Regions from separate parts of the Bacillus vallismortis genome, predicted to be linked through region 1. Evidence: riboswitches for the same ligand, from Rfam matches in the RefSeq annotation. Region 1 holds a riboswitch; each other region holds the start of a gene.
What was found. Region 1 has a riboswitch for thiamine pyrophosphate ahead of thiC (phosphomethylpyrimidine synthase ThiC). Riboswitches for the same ligand answer to the same signal wherever they lie in the genome.

Region 1 (6,148 bases):
TTAACTCTTTTGCCACTTTAGATTTTTTTGCCAAGATATAGCCTCCTCCATTAAGCAAATCGAAATCGTTACGATTTAAAATATACCATGCATGATTCAAAAAAAGCAAGCACACTGTTTTACAAAACAGACGGCCAAAAGCCGTCCGTGTTTAATCGTGCAATTTGACATAATAAAGCAAGGCATCTTGATATTTAATTAAGTCTTTTTTATGGTCAGAGGTACTCATGGTTTCTTTGGAATCTTTTATACTGCTGCCGATCAATACAGGTTTTTCAAAAGAAATCGGCTGAGCCGATGAAATATTCTGAGTCATCTCCTGTACCGTGCTGCCATCACGCCGAAACGACGAAGCAGCCGCAATATTCCCTTGTTTATCCACAATCCCAAAATGAACGGTGGTCAATTTATTCTTTCCTTCTCCCTCCTCATTCTCAAAGTAAACAAATTGTAATGAATCGGGTTTTTCCTCAGAGTAGTCTTCACTTACCGGTCCAATGGTCTCAGCAAGCTTTCCGTTTTGATAATGCTCTATATACATTTCGGCTCCAGAAATGCTATTGCTGATATTTGCAACCTCGGCAGTAAATGTTTGTGAGGCTGCAACATCCATTCTGTTTTTTTCGAGATCTGACATATCCGCCTCTTTGATTTCCATTTGTTTTGTATCTTCGCATGCCGACAGCATAGCGAGCAGGCAAATGATTGTTGCGCTAATCAATGTTTTCAGAAAAACCGCTCCCTTCTTTACATAGCATACCATGTTTAGAGGCTGTGCTTTCCTAAAACCGCAACTTATTTATCACTAACTCTGCTTGTTTCGCAAATAGAGAAGAAGAAATCAATCCTATAATTTTTTTCATTCTCCCTTAAAGGTTGATATGACAATGGTTTATCGGCATTTTTAATACTAGATATCGCTTAATAGATATATTTATTTTATAATAATTATAAAATAATATTGACTTTTTTATTGGAGATGATATTATGTTTTTATAAATTCCAAGAGGTGATTACATGAGCTCAAACAAACTGACAACTAGCTGGGGCGCTCCGGTTGGAGATAACCAAAATTCAATGACTGCCGGTTCTCGCGGACCAACTTTAATCCAAGATGTACATTTACTTGAAAAATTGGCCCATTTCAACAGAGAACGTGTTCCTGAACGTGTTGTACATGCCAAAGGAGCAGGCGCTCACGGATATTTTGAAGTGACAAATGATGTCACAAAATACACAAAGGCCGCTTTCCTTTCTGAGGTCGGCAAACGCACACCGCTCTTCATTCGTTTCTCAACCGTTGCCGGTGAACTTGGCTCGGCTGATACAGTTCGCGACCCGCGCGGATTTGCGGTTAAATTTTATACTGAAGAAGGAAACTACGACATCGTCGGGAACAATACACCTGTATTCTTCATCCGCGATGCGATTAAGTTCCCTGATTTCATCCATACACAAAAAAGAGATCCAAAAACACACTTAAAAAACCCTACAGCGGTTTGGGATTTCTGGTCACTTTCACCAGAATCACTGCATCAAGTGACAATCCTGATGTCTGACCGCGGTATTCCTGCGACACTTCGCCACATGCATGGCTTCGGAAGCCATACATTCAAATGGACAAATGCCGAAGGCGAAGGCGTGTGGATTAAATATCACTTTAAAACAGAACAAGGCGTGAAAAACCTTGACGTCAATACTGCGGCAAAAATTGCCGGTGAAAACCCTGATTACCATACAGAAGATCTTTTCAATGCGATCGAAAATGGAGATTTCCCTGCATGGAAACTATATGTGCAAATCATGCCTTTAGAAGATGCCAATACGTATCGCTTTGACCCGTTTGATGTTACAAAAGTTTGGTCTCAAAAAGACTATCCATTAATCGAGGTCGGACGTATGGTTCTCGACAGAAATCCTGAAAACTACTTTGCAGAAGTAGAACAAGCGACATTCTCGCCTGGAACACTCGTGCCTGGCATTGATGTTTCTCCTGATAAAATGCTTCAAGGCCGGCTGTTTGCTTATCATGATGCACACCGCTACCGTGTCGGTGCAAACCATCAAGCACTGCCAATTAACCGCGCACGCAACGAAGTGAACAATTATCAGCGTGACGGACAAATGCGCTTTGACAATAACGGCGGCGGATCTGTATATTACGAGCCAAACAGCTTCGGCGGTCCGAAAGAGTCACCGGAGGATAAACAAGCAGCATATCCGGTAGAAGGAATCGCTGACAGCGTAAGCTATGATCACAACGATCACTACACACAAGCCGGTGACCTCTACCGTTTAATGAGCGAGGATGAGCGTGCCCGCCTTGTTGAAAATATAGTTAACGCCATGAAGCCGGTAGAAATTGAAGAAATCAAACTTCGCCAAATCGAGCATTTCTACAAAGCGGATCCTGAATACGGAACACGCGTGGCTGAAGGCCTTGGATTGAAAATTAAATAAAATTATTAATAGAATTGCAAAAACCCGCTGTACATAGCGGGTTTTTTATTTGCGCACTTCGTATGTCCTCCATGTGAGGGATCACACTCTATCGTTTGCTTTCAAACAAAAAAGCCCTTATCTAAAAGATAAGAGCCTTCGGTGCCCAAAGAGGCTGGAATACGTTCGCAGTCAATCTTTTATTTGTAAAGCTGGCTGCCTTGATTTACAAATTCTTCGGCTTTTTCTTTCATCCCCTCTTCAATAGCATCCCATTCGCTCAGCTCTTTGTCCTTCGCATAGTCACGGATATCCTGAGAAATTCTCATGCTGCAAAACTTCGGTCCGCACATTGAACAGAAATGAGCGGTTTTCGCTCCTTCTGCCGGCAAGGTCTCATCATGGTATTCAAGCGCTCTTTCCGGATCAAGAGATAGATGAAACTGGTCTCGCCAGCGAAATTCAAAGCGGGCTTTCGATAAAGCGTCATCACGTATTTGCGCTCCGGGATGCCCTTTTGCAAGGTCTGCGGCGTGCGCAGCAATTTTATATGTAATGACTCCTTCACGAACATCATCACGGTTTGGCAGCCCCAAATGCTCCTTCGGCGTTACATAACAAAGCATTGCTGTCCCATACCAGCCGATCATTGCCGCTCCGATCGCTGAAGTAATATGGTCATAGCCCGGCGCTATATCTGTTGTCAGCGGCCCCAAGGTGTAAAAAGGCGCTTCTTTGCAGATGTCCATTTGTTTATCGACGTTCTCTTTGATTTTATGCATCGGCACATGCCCAGGTCCCTCAATCATCACCTGAACATCATGCTTCCAGGCAATTTGCGTCAGCTCCCCAAGTGTCTCTAATTCAGCAAACTGCGCTTCATCATTGGCGTCAGCGATTGATCCGGGTCGAAGCCCGTCTCCCAGAGAAAAAGCAATGTCATACGTTTTCATAATCTCACAGATCTCTTCAAAATGGGTATAGAGAAAGCTTTCCTGATGATGAGCCAGACACCATTGTGCCATAATCGCTCCCCCGCGTGATACGATTCCCGTCGTCCGTTTGGCTGTTAATGGCACATACCGCAACAAAACACCCGCGTGGATCGTAAAATAATCCACTCCCTGTTCAGCCTGCTCGATCAGCGTGTCACGATAAATCTCCCACGTTAGATCCTCCGCTACGCCGTTTACTTTTTCAAGCGCCTGATAAATTGGAACCGCCCCTACAGGCACAGGGCAATTGCGGATAATCCATTCACGCGTCGTATGAATATCTTTTCCGGTAGATAGATCCATCATCGTATCCGCTCCCCAGCGGATAGCCCACGTCATTTTTTCCACTTCTTCTTCAATGGATGACGTAACCGCCGAATTCCCAATATTCGCATTAATCTTCACATGAAAATTCCGGCCGATAATCATCGGTTCACTCTCAGGATGATTAATATTTGAAGGAATGATCGCCCGGCCGCTTGCTACCTCATCTCTGACAAATTCGGGAGACACATGCTCGCGGATTGCGATAAACTCCATCTCAGGTGTAATGATTCCTTTTTTGGCATAGTGCATTTGCGTGACGTTTTGGCCCGCTTTCGCCCGCAGCGGTTTCCGCTTTAGTCCCGGGTAGCTTACGTTTGGATTTGCTTTTTTATAACCGTTATCTTCTGGTTTGACATCCCGTCCTTCATATTCTTCAACATCGCCGCGCTCCGTGATCCATTTTTGGCGAAGCGGCCTTAATCCTTCTTGAATATGAATGGCCACCTCAGGGTCCGTATACGGTCCGCTTGTATCATAGACACGAACAGGCGCGTTTTCTTCTTCGCCGAACGCTCCTGTCGTCGGACTTAAGGCAATTTCCCTCATTGGCACTTGGATGTCCGCAGAGGAACCCTCCACGTATACTTTCTTGCTCCCTGAAAAACTCGACATAATCGAAATGTTGGCTTGCTGCACTGAATCGTTTTGCATCACTGATCCTTCCCCTCTCTTCGTTTGAAAGGACAAAATCAAGCTCATTACCAGCACAAAAAACCGGATTCAAAGAATGAACCCGGTTACAGTCAGAAAGAAACATATTATCGCCCAGGACGGCAATAATAAAAACAATTTCTCTACTTCCCCACGCTGGTACGAACCAGATCAGGTCCAAAGGGTTAAGAAGCTTACCTTCTCTCTCAGCCCGAAAACGGGCACCCCCAGTAACTATTAATTTCGCACTCATCTTAACATAAAACCAACCCGAAAAAAAAGAGAAATATAGATCATATTCAGCTAATTCACCCCAGATATTTTACCGGCAGCCGGGTTTCAAAGATTTCATGTTCAACCACCGTCACCCGATATGCCTTTGCACCCGGCCTTGAGCTCACTGTCTGAAACAGCTGATCATTTATAAAATGGAGAGCCGCTCCATCATCCGCCGCATAACCATCACCCAAGAAACCATTACATATCAGCTGATGGAATATCGGCCGCCGCTCCTTCTCACTGTCATAATGAGGACAAAAGCTTCCATGCAAAAAGCCTAAACTTTTCATACTTGTCAGCGGCCCGGCTGAATCCGTCACCCCTTCTTCAAACCAGCACATCGCACCGGCACTTAATCCAGCTAAAACCACACCGCTCTTCCACGCCTCTCTGAGAATAAGATCCAACCCCCACTCCTTCCATAGCACAAGCATATTCCGCGTATTTCCCCCGCCAACATAGATCACGTCCTGTTCCATAACAAAAGAAAGTATATCTGTTGACAGCGGCTTACATAAGGATAAATGAGACGGTACACAGTCCATTGTTTGAAATGCATGATAAAACCGCTGGACATAGTTTTGTGAATCACCGCTCGCCGTCGGCAAAAAACAAATGCGAGGTGACTTCCGTTTCGTTTGATTGATGATATATTGATCGAGAGACAAATTGTCCGGTTCCATCGAAAAACCCCCGCCGCCCATCGCAATAATCTGTTTCATCATCCCACCCCCGACAAAACTTGTTATTCATTATGGCATGACAAGGCTACATATTTTCTTACCCAGGACGACCTAGAAAATAAATCTTCTGAAGAACGGGGAGATAAAGCCTTTGAACGAGGTCTCAGCCCAATTTTTAATTTCAGTCACATTTAGAAAACGCAATCCCTAACCTTAGAACAGCGCTGCACGATCAATTCGTTACAGTTCTAGATAAAAATATATCTGTATCACAAAAAAGACGGGACCTCATCTTTCAGATCCCGCCTCTCCCTTTTATTGCTCCACTCTTCGTAAAGCCTCATTTACCGTTTCTTTGATAAACACATCTTCACCGCTTAATCGATCTAAACTGAGATCGCCGTTTCTCAGCCTTTCGGAAATATGGTTTATATCCTCTTCTACCGTGATTTGCAGCTCACCGGCCAAAAACATTCTGTGTAATTCATCAGCAACCATACTTTCTTTGTTCATTCCAATCCGCTCCTTTGCTTTCAATATTATTCTTAGTCTGTCCCTAGGCAGGACAAATAATAGGAAAAAAGTATGAATCAAACGAATCTTTTTTCCTTCTTCTTACGTATATCTGTTGAGAAAAAGAAAAAGGGGAAGATCTAACATGTCATTTTTCAAGAAGCTTGCAGCAAGTGCCGGAATCGGTGCTGCAAAAGTAGATACAATTTTAGAGCAAGACGCCTATTATCCAGGAGAAAAAGTACGGGGAACTGTTCATGT
Region 2 (6,148 bases), 420 kb from region 1:
TTCATTTTGCAATTCTTTGTTTTTCAGATCCTATATCGCAAGTGTGAAGGCTCATTCCATTTCTATGTTTACATAAAGTTACTTTCATTTTGTGTACAAAATAATCACTGATACTTCATCAAGGATAAATCTGTAGGGATGAAAAATAAAAAAGATACCAATTTAATCATTGGCATCTTCTCTATTTGATTCCCTTCACACTTGTTTGCATACCTCATCGGATACTTCATCTTACTAATTGAAAATATAAAGTCAATTTAACGAATAAAAGCAAGGTTTTTCTGTGCTAAAGCATCTTCCAACCACCTAGGATGCATTGGCAATAGAGTATCTGGTAACTCGTGAATATTAAAATACCTAATTTCTAAGGCCTCCTCTGTCTTTTTTTTCAATGTCCCTCCAATCACTTCACATTGAAAACAGTTGGTAATAAAGTGACTGACTCTTCCGTCAGGGTAAATAAATGTCTGTGAGCTTGGATCTGAATAAACTCCTATCATTTTAGAAACTTTAACAGTTAATCCGGTTTCCTCTTTTATTTCTCTTATTATCGCTTGTTCAACTGATTCACCAGGTTCCACATGTCCTGAAGGGATGCCCCATAGACCATTATCAGCACGCTTCATTAATAAAACCGAACTTGATTCTTTGATTATTATTCCAGCGACTCCAGCTTTCACTTGTTCTGTCCATTGATAATCTGGTTTCTCACGTACTTCTATCATAACTTCACTATCGAACAAATACTTCAAATTGCGTATCACAACATCTGGATTTCTAAAGTCATGTTCTACAGGAAATAAAGTATTTTGATCAGAAACTAAGATAGAAGGTATACCCATTCGGTTCGCTCCAATAATATCTGTCTCAGGTGTATCTCCAATCATGACGCATCTTTCTCTGTCTTCAAAGGACTCAAGTACTTTTTCAAATATTGAAGACTCCGGCTTTCCAATGATGATGGGCTCTTTATCTGCTCCCGTTTTAACAGCCTCAACTATGGCACCTGTAGCTGGAGCTGGTCCTTTAGCGGTGGGAAATGTTTTATCCCCATTTGTAGCAATAAATGAAGCCCCACTGCGGATGAGATTTACCGCCTTATGTATATCTTGAAAAGTAATATTGTGATCCCATCCAATGACAACAGCTTCTGCTAGGTCTTCTTCAAGATCAATACCAGCTTTTCGAATCTCGCTTTTAAGTTCATCATTTCCTAATATATATGCTCTCTTTATTCCAGCCTTAACAAGGTAATCAGCTGTTGCCCACCCCGAAGTAATCACTTCATCAATACTTGCTGAAATACCAAGCTTATGAAGCCTTTTAACAATCGTTTCTCTTGTAACACAGGGATCATTCGTTAAAAAACGAATGGATTTCTTTTCTTCACGGAGGCGTTTTAAAGAAGAAACAGCTTCTGGTAAAGCTTTGTCTCCTATATAAATAACTCCGTCTAAGTCGAATAAAAATACATCATATTCCTTATAGATCATCATAACACTCCTTAAGTAGCTGTCGTGGGGTTAATGATTGAGCGATACGCGAAATGATTTGTAGGCCCTTGTCCCTTCCCAATCCCTATAGGATGTTTAATGGCTGCTGAGATAAATTCTTTTCCAGTTGCTACTGATTCTGGTATACTGTGTTGCTTTGCTAGCTCTGCAGTGATGACAGCAGAAAAAGTACAGCCTGTCCCATGGGTATGTTTTGTATCAAAGCGAGGGGAAACAAACTCCTCGAAGGCCTCATCAAAATACATAATATCACGAGCTTCTCCGTTCATATGCCCCCCTTTTACGACAGCACTCTTTGCCCCGTATACTTCCACAATTTCTTTAGCAGCATCGCGCATCTGCTGTACAGTTTTAATTGATTTGCCGATGATTACTTCTGCTTCTGGAATATTTGGTGTAATAACAGTTGTTTGAGGTATTAATAATTTTTTCAAATGATTAACGGCATCCTTATGAAGCAGATGATGACCGCTTTTAGCAACCATAACTGGGTCCATCACATACGATTGGATTTTAGCCGCTTTTAATTTTTCAGCTATCAGTTCTATAATATCCACGCTTGCAAGCATACCAGTTTTTACAGCATCTGGTTTTATATCTCCGATGACACAGTCTATTTGCTGAGATATATTATTCAGAGATACCTCCTCAAAACTCTTCACACCAAGTGTGTTTTGAGCAACAACTGATGTAATAACAGCCATTCCAAATACTTGCTGCTCCTGGAAGGTTTTTAAGTCTGCATGAATTCCCGCTCCCCCGGTTGGATCTGTTCCAGCAATCGAAAGTGCTTTATAGATATCCGTCAACTCATACTCCTCCTAAGGTAGGTTTCACTGCTTCAAAAATGATAAAAGGTGGGTATTCCTTTTCACTTTTCCAATTATTAAATTTAAATTTTTGTTCGATGGCCTTTAACTGCTCTCCGTCAATATCGTTTAACGTTGGTTCCAGTAATGTTACACTTTCAAAGCCTACATTAGATAAAAGTTTATAGTACATTGACTTCGGCCAATGAAAGTCATTTAAAATTAAATCTTCTTGTTCAGGAACATGAAGCCACTCATTTCTTTCTTCTCCATAAGAATACTCTTTCCCCGGTATTCCGTTGCGAAAGGTTGAAAATTCTTTTCCAGTTGAGTCAGGGTTTGTATCCAGTATAACAAAAGAAGCACCTGGTTTTAACACACGAAAAATTTCACCCATAATTCTTTTGATACGTTGATCACTATCTGTATTAATAAAGACGTAACAGGCCATAGCAGCATCAACTGAATGATCTGGTAAGAAGGAAAGGTTATCATGTTCAATTAAATGATAGTCGACATGTGAATGTTTTCTTTTTTTCTTTGCTATATCCAACATCTTACTTGATTCATCTACTGCGATTACATTGCAATCTATTCTGTCAGCTAACCTATATGCTACCTTACCGGGTCCACAGCCAAAATCGAGCACCTTTTTAATATCCGCTTTATCAAATTTACGAAAAACATACTCAAAACCTAATGTTTGTTCTAAAACGTCGTTATAAGCATCGAATTTACCAGCAACACTGTCTTCTTTCCAAGAAGTTTTCATTAAATTTCCTCCTTTTGTTTAGTTGAAAAGTAATTAAACCACTTATTTTTAACAAAAAACTGATAAGTAGGAAGTAAGCTTTGAAATAATGAATGATCCATATCTCGCTTATAAGCAATATGCTGATATATACTAAAAAGTAAGAGAATTTGTTCCCAATATTCAGGTAAATCTAAAGTTTCAATATCCTGCCTTGACATTGAAATTTGATCTTTTCTAAGCAAAGACTCATATTTTAAAACTGTTTCAATAAAAGGCCAATTATTCCCGGTAGGCATTTTAGGAAATTCAAAAGCCGAGGTATCATTATGAGTTTTAGCTTCCTCAAGTACTGTTTTTGCCCATTCGTTGTCGGACTCATAGATATGAATGGAACCAACATTATGGAAATATTCTCCGACTTCTAAATGAAGTTCTCTAGCCATTAATTCTTGCATAAATGTAAAAGAGAAAAGATCACTAATCATTCCTCGAAATGCATCATTTGCACGCATTATGGAAGACATGTATAACTTGTTTTCTCTTATGAAAAATTGCAAACCTATTGTACAAGAAACATCAATATTGCCAGAAACGAAGAGTTCCGAGGCATCGAATATTTGAATAAATGCCCTTTTTGAATCAATGTCTTCCTGTGTCAAAAGATTTTTTATTCTATTCCATTGATTTAGTTTTGCGTTTCCAAATTCAAATATTTTAGGTCCATACGCAGTACCTGTTAATGTTTTTTTATTCATTGAATATAAAGGCATTTTTTTATTGTAATAACTAATAAAATCTAAGTTGTTACTCCCCGATAAATACCATAAAACTTCAGCAAAATTAAACACGATATTTGTTTTTCTAGAGGGTAAGTAAGTGACACGTTCTATTGGATTTTCAAGGGTCAGATGATAGTTCAATTTTTCTTTGCTATTTTGTCCACGCGGTGAATTTAAAAATTCAGGGTAATAATAGATGTCATATAGGGTTTCCATATATGCTTCATGAAAAGTTTTCTTTCTCATTAAGATTCCACCTTGTATTCCATAAGGATACTTTTAATCTTCTCTAATAAATCATCAGTACCTTTAAAATTAATGTATTCAACATCAGCTACTACGCTTAACCCTTGAATTAAGAATGCGTAATCCCTCTCATTTTCTAGTAATAACACTATCTTTTTTTTCAAGGCAGAAGCCCATCCTATTTCTATATGCGTTCCAGGAGAAGCCGGTGAGCCAGGAAAAGCTACAAAAAGATCGCAAGAGCGTATTTCATCAAAATCAATTTTAGTGCATTGTTGGGGTGTCATGAAATCTTTCCCCCATCCTTCTCGCTTGTGAGCATTATGAACTAACCATCCTTCATTTTCAAAAAAAGAAATTAATGACTCTAACTTCTCCCTTTCATGTAAACTCATCAATCCAGTATTCACATCTACTAAACTTTTAAAAGGTCCTGCTAAAAAAACTTTTTTAGTTGTCACTTTAATATCCCCTTTCAAAATAAATAAAGCCACTTTCATATGGAAAGTGGCTTAAATATAGATAAGATAAAAAATCTCTCTATTTTTTTCACTTCCCTACGTTGGTGTTAACCAAATCAGGTTCAAAGGGTCAGGACTTGTGTCTCTTCTCAGCTTCTAAAAGCTCCCCCAGTGTATAAAATATAAATATTTACTTTCATCCTAAACTATTCCATATCTTTAGTCAAACAATGATTGATAAGCCTTGAACCCTGCGTATCAACCGACAAAAGTTTTTCGAAAAGTTACTACGCCTTGCATTTGATGGCAATTCATGGAGCTTAAAAAAAAAGCACAAAAATACCTTATTTTCTAGTGTGTTTAAAAAATGTCCTGAACATCGCAAATTGTAAAAGGAATCCAACAATAAAAAAAGAGAAGTAAACACACGTTTTACTCCTTTAACTTTGTCTCTTCACCTTTTGCTTCTTCATAGTCTGGTGTTTTCTTTGATAAGCCCAGTCGATCATTTTCGCCATTAATTGGCATACCACCCACCTATTGGCACTCAGCGCCAACTTTCTCATATTTAGGTGTACGATGTCAGTTCACGAAAAGATTCTTCGGAAGGTAAAACCCAAATTGAAACCTTAATAAATGCTCTGTATCGTTTATATCAAGAATTGCACCGTGAGCGATTGGTGAGTGGGCTTCAACAACAATATCTTGACTGTGTCTGTAATCCATTACGAAGGAGAAAACATATTATATATGTCTAATATGCTTTCTCCTTTATTTTAAGGGTTTTTATAATTTAGGTTTTAATAATTTAAACCTGTTTGTATCCCGTTTTTAAAACAATTAGAAACAATTATCAACAACGTCACCTAAACTAAAGAATTCTAGTACGACTTTTTGAGTTTCATCTGGTAGTGCCTTAGTAGATACTTTTACGGCTTTTTTTATAGCATTTGTTCTAGAAAGTCCTAGGTTTCTTTGATGTTTATAAGCTGTAATAATTGTTTTTGTCATTGAATTTAGTCCGCCCATTAATTTTGCTGCTTTTTTAACTTTTAAGATCTTTGCCCATGGGATAGCGTTTACTGCTATAGCTTTAGCAGCACTAGAAATGCAACTCCATGTACTCAGTACTATAAATGGTCCTATACTTTCTTGGGCGGTTTTAACAGCAGTCAGGTTTTCTCCATCAACCACAAATTCATAACCTACAAATTCGTTCCCTTTATGTACGTTTAACCATTCAATACCGGAGTTTATTCCTTGTTCAGCAACATCCTCTGGCATTTGATCAATTAATTCTAATAGAGGTTCGAGAGTTCTTTTCATGATTTGAGCTTCTACATTAACTTGCTCAGAAGAAACATCATTAGAACTTTCTTTCACGTTAGCTATTGGTATTGTTATAGTGGTAAAAATTAGAGAGAAACAGATTACAATGACCAATTGTTTAATGCTTTTCTTCACGTTATAACTACTTTACAATATTTTTATAGAATTATTTTTGCAATAGGAGTGTGTTTGTGAAAAAAAGTTTTTATTCTTTGATATTATTGATTGTTGCAGGTTCGTTTATTGTTAACATTTT
Region 3 (6,148 bases), 650 kb from region 1:
TTAATCAGCATCGGCACCATCGGATTAATCAAAGCTGTGAATACATTCAATCCAGAAAAGAAAATCAAGCTGGCGACCTATGCCTCACGCTGTATAGAAAATGAAATCCTCATGTATTTAAGAAGAAACAACAAAATCCGATCAGAGGTTTCCTTTGATGAGCCGCTAAATATTGATTGGGACGGCAATGAGCTTTTGCTTTCTGATGTGCTCGGCACTGACGATGACATTATCACAAAAGACATAGAAGCAAATGTAGATAAAAAGCTTTTGAAAAAAGCGCTTGAACAGCTTAATGAGAGGGAAAAGCAAATCATGGAGCTGCGGTTTGGGCTTGTCGGTGAAGAAGAAAAGACCCAAAAGGATGTAGCGGATATGATGGGAATTTCTCAGTCCTATATTTCGCGTCTGGAGAAAAGAATTATAAAAAGGCTGAGAAAAGAGTTCAACAAAATGGTGTAAAAATTTTTGTGGTTTGGAACCCCTTGATTTTACAGGGATTTCCTGGATTCGACTGTTTTTCGGTCTCCGTGCAGTGCATATTTTTCCCACCCAAGGAGATACTTAACGTTGTACAGCAGCTCCTGTAGGGAGGGAAAAAAGTGTCGAGAAATAAAGTCGAAATCTGCGGGGTGGATACCTCCAAATTACCAGTACTCAAGAATGAAGAGATGAGAAAGCTGTTTAGGCAGCTGCAGGATGAAGGCGATGATTCAGCGAGAGAAAAACTTGTAAACGGGAACTTGCGTCTTGTCTTAAGTGTCATTCAAAGATTTAATAACAGAGGAGAGTATGTTGATGACTTATTTCAGGTCGGCTGCATCGGACTAATGAAATCCATTGATAATTTTGACCTAAGCCACAATGTTAAGTTTTCAACATACGCTGTACCTATGATTATCGGAGAAATCCGCAGGTATTTACGCGATAATAACCCGATTCGTGTTTCAAGATCACTCCGGGATATCGCTTACAAGGCACTTCAGGTAAGAGAGCGGTTAATCAGTGAGACAAGCAAGGAGCCGACTGCAGAAGACATCGCAAAAGTTCTTGAAGTACCGCATGAGGAAATCGTATTTGCGCTCGATGCTATCCAGGACCCGGTTTCTCTATTTGAGCCGATCTATAACGATGGCGGAGATCCGATCTATGTAATGGACCAAATTAGTGATGAGCGCAATAAAGATTCACAATGGATTGAAGAGCTAGCTTTAAAAGAGGGCATGAGAAGGCTGAATGATAGGGAAAAAATGATTTTGAGAAAGCGGTTCTTCCAAGGGAAAACACAAATGGAAGTAGCCGAGGAAATCGGGATTTCCCAAGCTCAGGTGTCCAGGCTTGAAAAAGCGGCTATCAAACAAATGAATAAGAATATTCACCAATAATGAAAAGCCTTTAAAACAGTTTTTGTTTTAAAGGCTTTTCTATTGATTGCACGTGGTTTACGTCTTGGAAAAAATAAGGTATCCTAGTCTGTACAAAGTTTTATGAAAATTTAAATAATTATCAAAGGCAGTAAAGAGGGGGACCACGATGATTTTGCAGCTTGACAATGTCTCACTAAAACGAAATGGAAAATGGATACTGAAAAATATTCATTGGAAGGTGGAAAAAAAGGAAAATTGGGTGCTTTACGGGCTGAATGGAGCCGGCAAGACCGCGCTGTTAAATATGCTTTGCTCTTATTATTTTCCAACATCAGGCGAGATGCAGGTGCTTGGCCATGAATTTGGCAAAACGGAGCTTGGGGAGAAGCTTAGACGGAAAATCGGCCTCGTCTCAGCGGCACTTCAGCAAAAATTTTATCCGGCAGATTCAGCATTTGAAATTGCTTTGAGCGGAGCTTACGCTTCAATTGGATTATATGAAACGCCAAGTGCGCAAATCAGGGAAAAAGCGATCGGTTTGTTAGAGGACTTGGGGGCAATTGAATATGCGGACCGCCGTTATGAGACGCTTTCTCAAGGAGAAAAACAAAGAGCTTTGATTGCAAGAGCGCTAATGGCCGATCCTGAGCTGTTGATACTGGACGAACCAGTGACAGGGCTGGATTTTATTGCCCGGGAAAAGCTGTTAGATACGATTACATACATTGCAAGTAAAGAAAATGCGCCATCGATCCTTTACGTGACTCATCATGCGGAAGAAATTTTGCCGGTCTTTGACAAAGCCCTTTTATTAAAACAGGGAGAGGTCTTTCAATCGGGAGAAATGAAGGGAATGCTTACTGATCATATACTTTCCGCTTTTTTTGATACGCCAATCCATGTATTATGGAATCAGGGCCGGCCGTATTTAACAAGAGCCGAGCCGATCACGAATGCCTGACAAACTCATATTGATTCATCCTAGGGGTGCTTTTCGAAGCTGAGAGAGACATAGGTCTCAACCCTTTTGACCTGATCTGGATCATGCCAGCGGAGGGAAGCGGTGAAAAATTCGGAGTACATAGGACTCTGTTTATTTTGATGAAGCCGTTTCATACATGTGAAACGGCTTTTTGATTTTTAAAAAAGGAGCGGATGACATGAAGCCACAAATAGACTCTCTGATAAAAAGAGCGGAAGGTCAAAAGGAGGAGCTTATTCAGCTAGCAAAAACGCTGATTTCCTATAAAACACCTGCTCCGCCTGCAAGAAATACAGCCGGCATTCAGTCATGGGTTGCAGAATTTTTAAAGAAAAATGGATTCTTGATCGACAAATGGGACGTGTACCCGGGAGACCCCAATGTTGTAGGCTTGCTAAAGGGAACAGATTCAGCAGATTATCATAGCTTGATCATCAATGGCCATGTAGATGTGGCAGAGGTAAAAGAGGATGAGGAGTGGGAGGATGATCCATTTCACCCAATTGAAAAAAACGGTCTCTTAATCGGGCGAGGCGCTTCTGATATGAAAGGCGGAATGGCGTGTGTGCTGTTTGCGGTGAAATTGATTCGTGAAGCCGGTATTGAACTTCCCGGTGACTTGATTCTGCAATCGGTGATCGGGGAGGAAGTTGGAGAAGCCGGCACGCTTGAATGCTGCAAAAGGGGCTATCATGCTGATTTTGCAGTTGTGGCGGATACGAGTGATATGCATATACAAGGCCAAGGCGGAGTCATTACAGGCTGGATTGAAATCAAAAGCAGTCAAACGTTTCATGATGCGACGAGGCGGAATATGATTCACGCAGGCGGGGGAACATTCGGAGCAAGCGCAATTGAAAAAATGGCAAAAATCATTGCGGGGCTCGGTGAACTAGAACGCCACTGGTCCATTATGAAAAGTTATCCCGGTTTTACACCAGGCACAAATACGATTAACCCGGCTGTCATAGAAGGCGGCAGACATGCGGCTTTTATAGCGGACGAGTGCCGGCTATGGATCACAGTCCATTTTTACCCAAATGAAACCCATGAACAAGTGGCAGAGGAAATAGAAGATTACATCAACCGCCTGAGTGACAGTGATATTTGGCTGAGGGAAAACCGCCCTGTTTTTAAGTGGGGAGGCTCTTCTATGATTGAAGACAGAGGAGAAATTTTCCCGGCACTGGAAGTTGACCCATACCACCCAGGCGTCTTAGCGCTTACGGCGTCTCATGAGGAGGTGAAACGGGAGCGTCCGGTTATGGACGTTTCTCAATCCGTTACAGACGGGGGGTGGCTGTATAATGCCGGCATACCAAGCGTAATCTACGGTCCTGGTGATCTGCACAATGCACACTCTGTGAACGAGGAGGTATCGATTGAGCAGCTGATAGATTACACAAAAATCATGCTTGATTTTATCATCAGGTGGTGCAGCGGTAAAAAAGAACAGTAACTACGAAAATTTCTTCTTGCTGACAAGGTTCAGCCCGCCCGTTCATATACTTGAAAAAAGGACGGAAAAAGGACGTGATGGAATGATCAGCATTTCTGAATTTCAGGTGAAGGATGTCGTTAATGTCTCAAACGGAAAAAAGCTGGGGAGCATTGGCGATATCGATATCAATGTGACCACAGGCAAAATTCAGGCAATCATACTGGGGGGAAATGGGAAAGTTCTCGGATTTTTTGGAAAAGAAGAGGAATTGGTCATTCCATGGCGAAATATAGTAAAAATCGGGGAAGATGTGATCTTGGTCCGATTAAGTGAGCCGCATGCATAACCTGTTTTGTATGCCGTTGATTGGCAAATGCCGGAAGCCTAGATTCTTTCGGCACATTTCATTTAGAAATATGCAAATCGGCGCTCAACGAATGCAGAAAGATGTGGTAAAATAAGTGGGAAATTCCGCTTTTTTTAATGTTTGTCGAAAGGTTGGATCACCATGAATACATATCACCCATTCAGTCTTACCACACCTCGACACTCATGATACAAGACTGGACACAAGCGATTCAAAACGACAGAGAAGTCATCGCCGGGTTTACAACGAAAAACGGCGGTGTCAGCCAGAAGCCTTTTGAATCGTTAAATACAGGATTGCACGTTCATGACAAAGATGCAGATGTAGTTAAAAATCGTGAATATATTGCCGATATGTTTAATATTGATTTGCAGTCTTGGGTATTTGCTGATCAGACACACGATAATCGCGTCCAAAAAGTGACGCACAGTGATAGGGGAAAAGGCGCCCGTGAGTATCAGACAGCTTTAAAAGCAACAGACGGGCTCTATACAAATGAAAAGAATGTATTTTTGGCATTATGCTTTGCTGATTGTGTGCCTCTTTTCTTTTATGATCCGGTTACATCGCTTGTCGGGGTTGCCCATGCCGGGTGGAAAGGCACTGTCAAACAGATTGGCAGAGAAATGGTGAAGCAATGGGCCGAACAGGAAGGTTCAAATCCCTCAGATATTTATGCTGTGATTGGACCGTCTATCAGCGGAGCATGCTATACGGTAGACGATCGAGTCATGAATGCTGTCCGCGCATTGCCGGTTTCGGCAGAACGTGCCGTAAATCAGACGGGACAGGGACAATATCAGCTTGACTTGAAAGAACTGAACCGCCTCATACTGATCGACAGCGGTTTGGCAAATGAACAGATCTCTGTCAGCGGTTTATGCACGGAAAGTGAGCCGTCTCTTTTCTATTCACACCGCCGCGATCAGGGGAAAACTGGACGGATGATGTCCTTTATCGGAATGAAGGAGGCATAAAAGATCTTGCGTGTTGTTGATCATTTACGACATATAAACGAACGAATAAACGAAGCATGTAACAGATCGGGCCGCAGCTCCGATGAAGTTACGGTTATTGCAGTCACGAAATATGTATCGCCTGAAAGAGCACAGGAGGCAGTGGATGCGGGCATCACCTGCCTCGGAGAGAACCGGGACGCGGAACTGCTCCGCAAACAGGAAATCATAAAAGGGAATCCGGAATGGCATTTTATCGGCAGTCTGCAATCAAGAAAAGCAAAAGCCGTTGTCAATGCGGTTTCTTATATCCATTCCTTAGACCGGCTCTCATTAGCGAAAGAAATTGAAAAACGGGCTGAAGGTACTGTCAAGTGCTTTGTGCAGGTCAATACCTCTCTTGAGCCTTCTAAACACGGCATAAAAAAAGAGGAAGTCATTCCATTCATACAGGAGCTTTCCGGTTTTAGCCATATCGTTGTGGCCGGACTGATGACAATGGCTCCGCTGACTGATGATCAAGATCAGATCAGAAGCTGTTTCAAAGCGCTGAGAGAACTCCGTGACCAGGTTCAGGAGCTAAAACAGCCGAACGCTCCGTGTACAGAACTGTCGATGGGCATGTCAAATGATTTTGAAATTGCAATTGAAGAAGGGGCTACTTATATTAGAATCGGCTCATCGTTAGTCGGAAATGAAACAGGGGGTGTACAGCAATGAGTATGAAAAATAAACTGAAAAACTTTTTCTCAATGGAAGATGAAGAATACGAATATGAATATATTGAGACAGAGCGGGAATCTGACGGGGAGCAGGAGCAAAAAGAAAAGCCGGCTTACGCTGCCCAAAAACCTGCGGGCAAACAGAATGTAGTGAGCTTGCAAAGTGTTCAGAAATCCTCTAAAGTGGTGTTGAGTGAGCCGCGCGTTTATGCGGAGGCGCAGGAAATAGCAGACCATTTGAAAAACCGGCGGGCAGTTGTCGTCAATCTTCAGCGGATCCAGCATGACCAGGCTAAGCGAATTGTTGACTTTC

Region 2: linked by a shared signal. The riboswitch ahead of BV11031_RS15675 (nucleoside 2-deoxyribosyltransferase) and the one ahead of thiC (phosphomethylpyrimidine synthase ThiC) in region 1 are both predicted to bind thiamine pyrophosphate.
Region 3: linked by a shared signal. The riboswitch ahead of BV11031_RS10280 (acetylornithine deacetylase) and the one ahead of thiC (phosphomethylpyrimidine synthase ThiC) in region 1 are both predicted to bind thiamine pyrophosphate.

Annotation. Positions count from the first base shown of each region.
Region 1 covers NZ_CP026362.1:2,540,043-2,546,190, forward strand. The annotation lists gene rpsN (30S ribosomal protein S14) at 1-34, opposite strand, end outside; gene BV11031_RS13675 (hypothetical protein) at 152-688, opposite strand; gene katA (catalase KatA) at 1,018-2,460, shown strand; gene thiC (phosphomethylpyrimidine synthase ThiC) at 2,640-4,412, opposite strand; TPP riboswitch at 4,544-4,651, opposite strand; gene BV11031_RS13690 (Type 1 glutamine amidotransferase-like domain-containing protein) at 4,721-5,413, opposite strand; gene BV11031_RS13695 (hypothetical protein) at 5,690-5,893, opposite strand; gene BV11031_RS13700 (sporulation control protein Spo0M) at 6,033-6,148, shown strand, end outside.
Region 2 covers NZ_CP026362.1:2,962,622-2,968,769, forward strand. The annotation lists gene BV11031_RS15655 (HAD-IIA family hydrolase) at 258-1,496, opposite strand; gene thiD (bifunctional hydroxymethylpyrimidine kinase/phosphomethylpyrimidine kinase) at 1,505-2,323, opposite strand; gene BV11031_RS15665 (class I SAM-dependent methyltransferase) at 2,325-3,095, opposite strand; gene BV11031_RS15670 (thymidylate synthase) at 3,095-4,102, opposite strand; gene BV11031_RS15675 (nucleoside 2-deoxyribosyltransferase) at 4,102-4,563, opposite strand; TPP riboswitch at 4,640-4,743, opposite strand; partial or broken gene BV11031_RS22980 (lipoprotein) at 4,996-5,091, opposite strand; gene BV11031_RS15680 (hypothetical protein) at 5,404-6,027, opposite strand; gene BV11031_RS22675 (hypothetical protein) at 6,084-6,148, shown strand, end outside.
Region 3 covers NZ_CP026362.1:1,886,038-1,892,185, reverse strand. The annotation lists gene sigE (RNA polymerase sporulation sigma factor SigE) at 1-462, shown strand, start outside; gene sigG (RNA polymerase sporulation sigma factor SigG) at 603-1,385, shown strand; gene BV11031_RS10285 (ABC transporter ATP-binding protein) at 1,534-2,328, shown strand; TPP riboswitch at 2,341-2,443, shown strand; gene BV11031_RS10280 (acetylornithine deacetylase) at 2,528-3,808, shown strand; gene BV11031_RS10275 (YlmC/YmxH family sporulation protein) at 3,891-4,136, shown strand; partial or broken gene pgeF (peptidoglycan editing factor PgeF) at 4,299-5,134, shown strand; gene BV11031_RS10265 (YggS family pyridoxal phosphate-dependent enzyme) at 5,141-5,833, shown strand; gene sepF (cell division protein SepF) at 5,830-6,148, shown strand, end outside.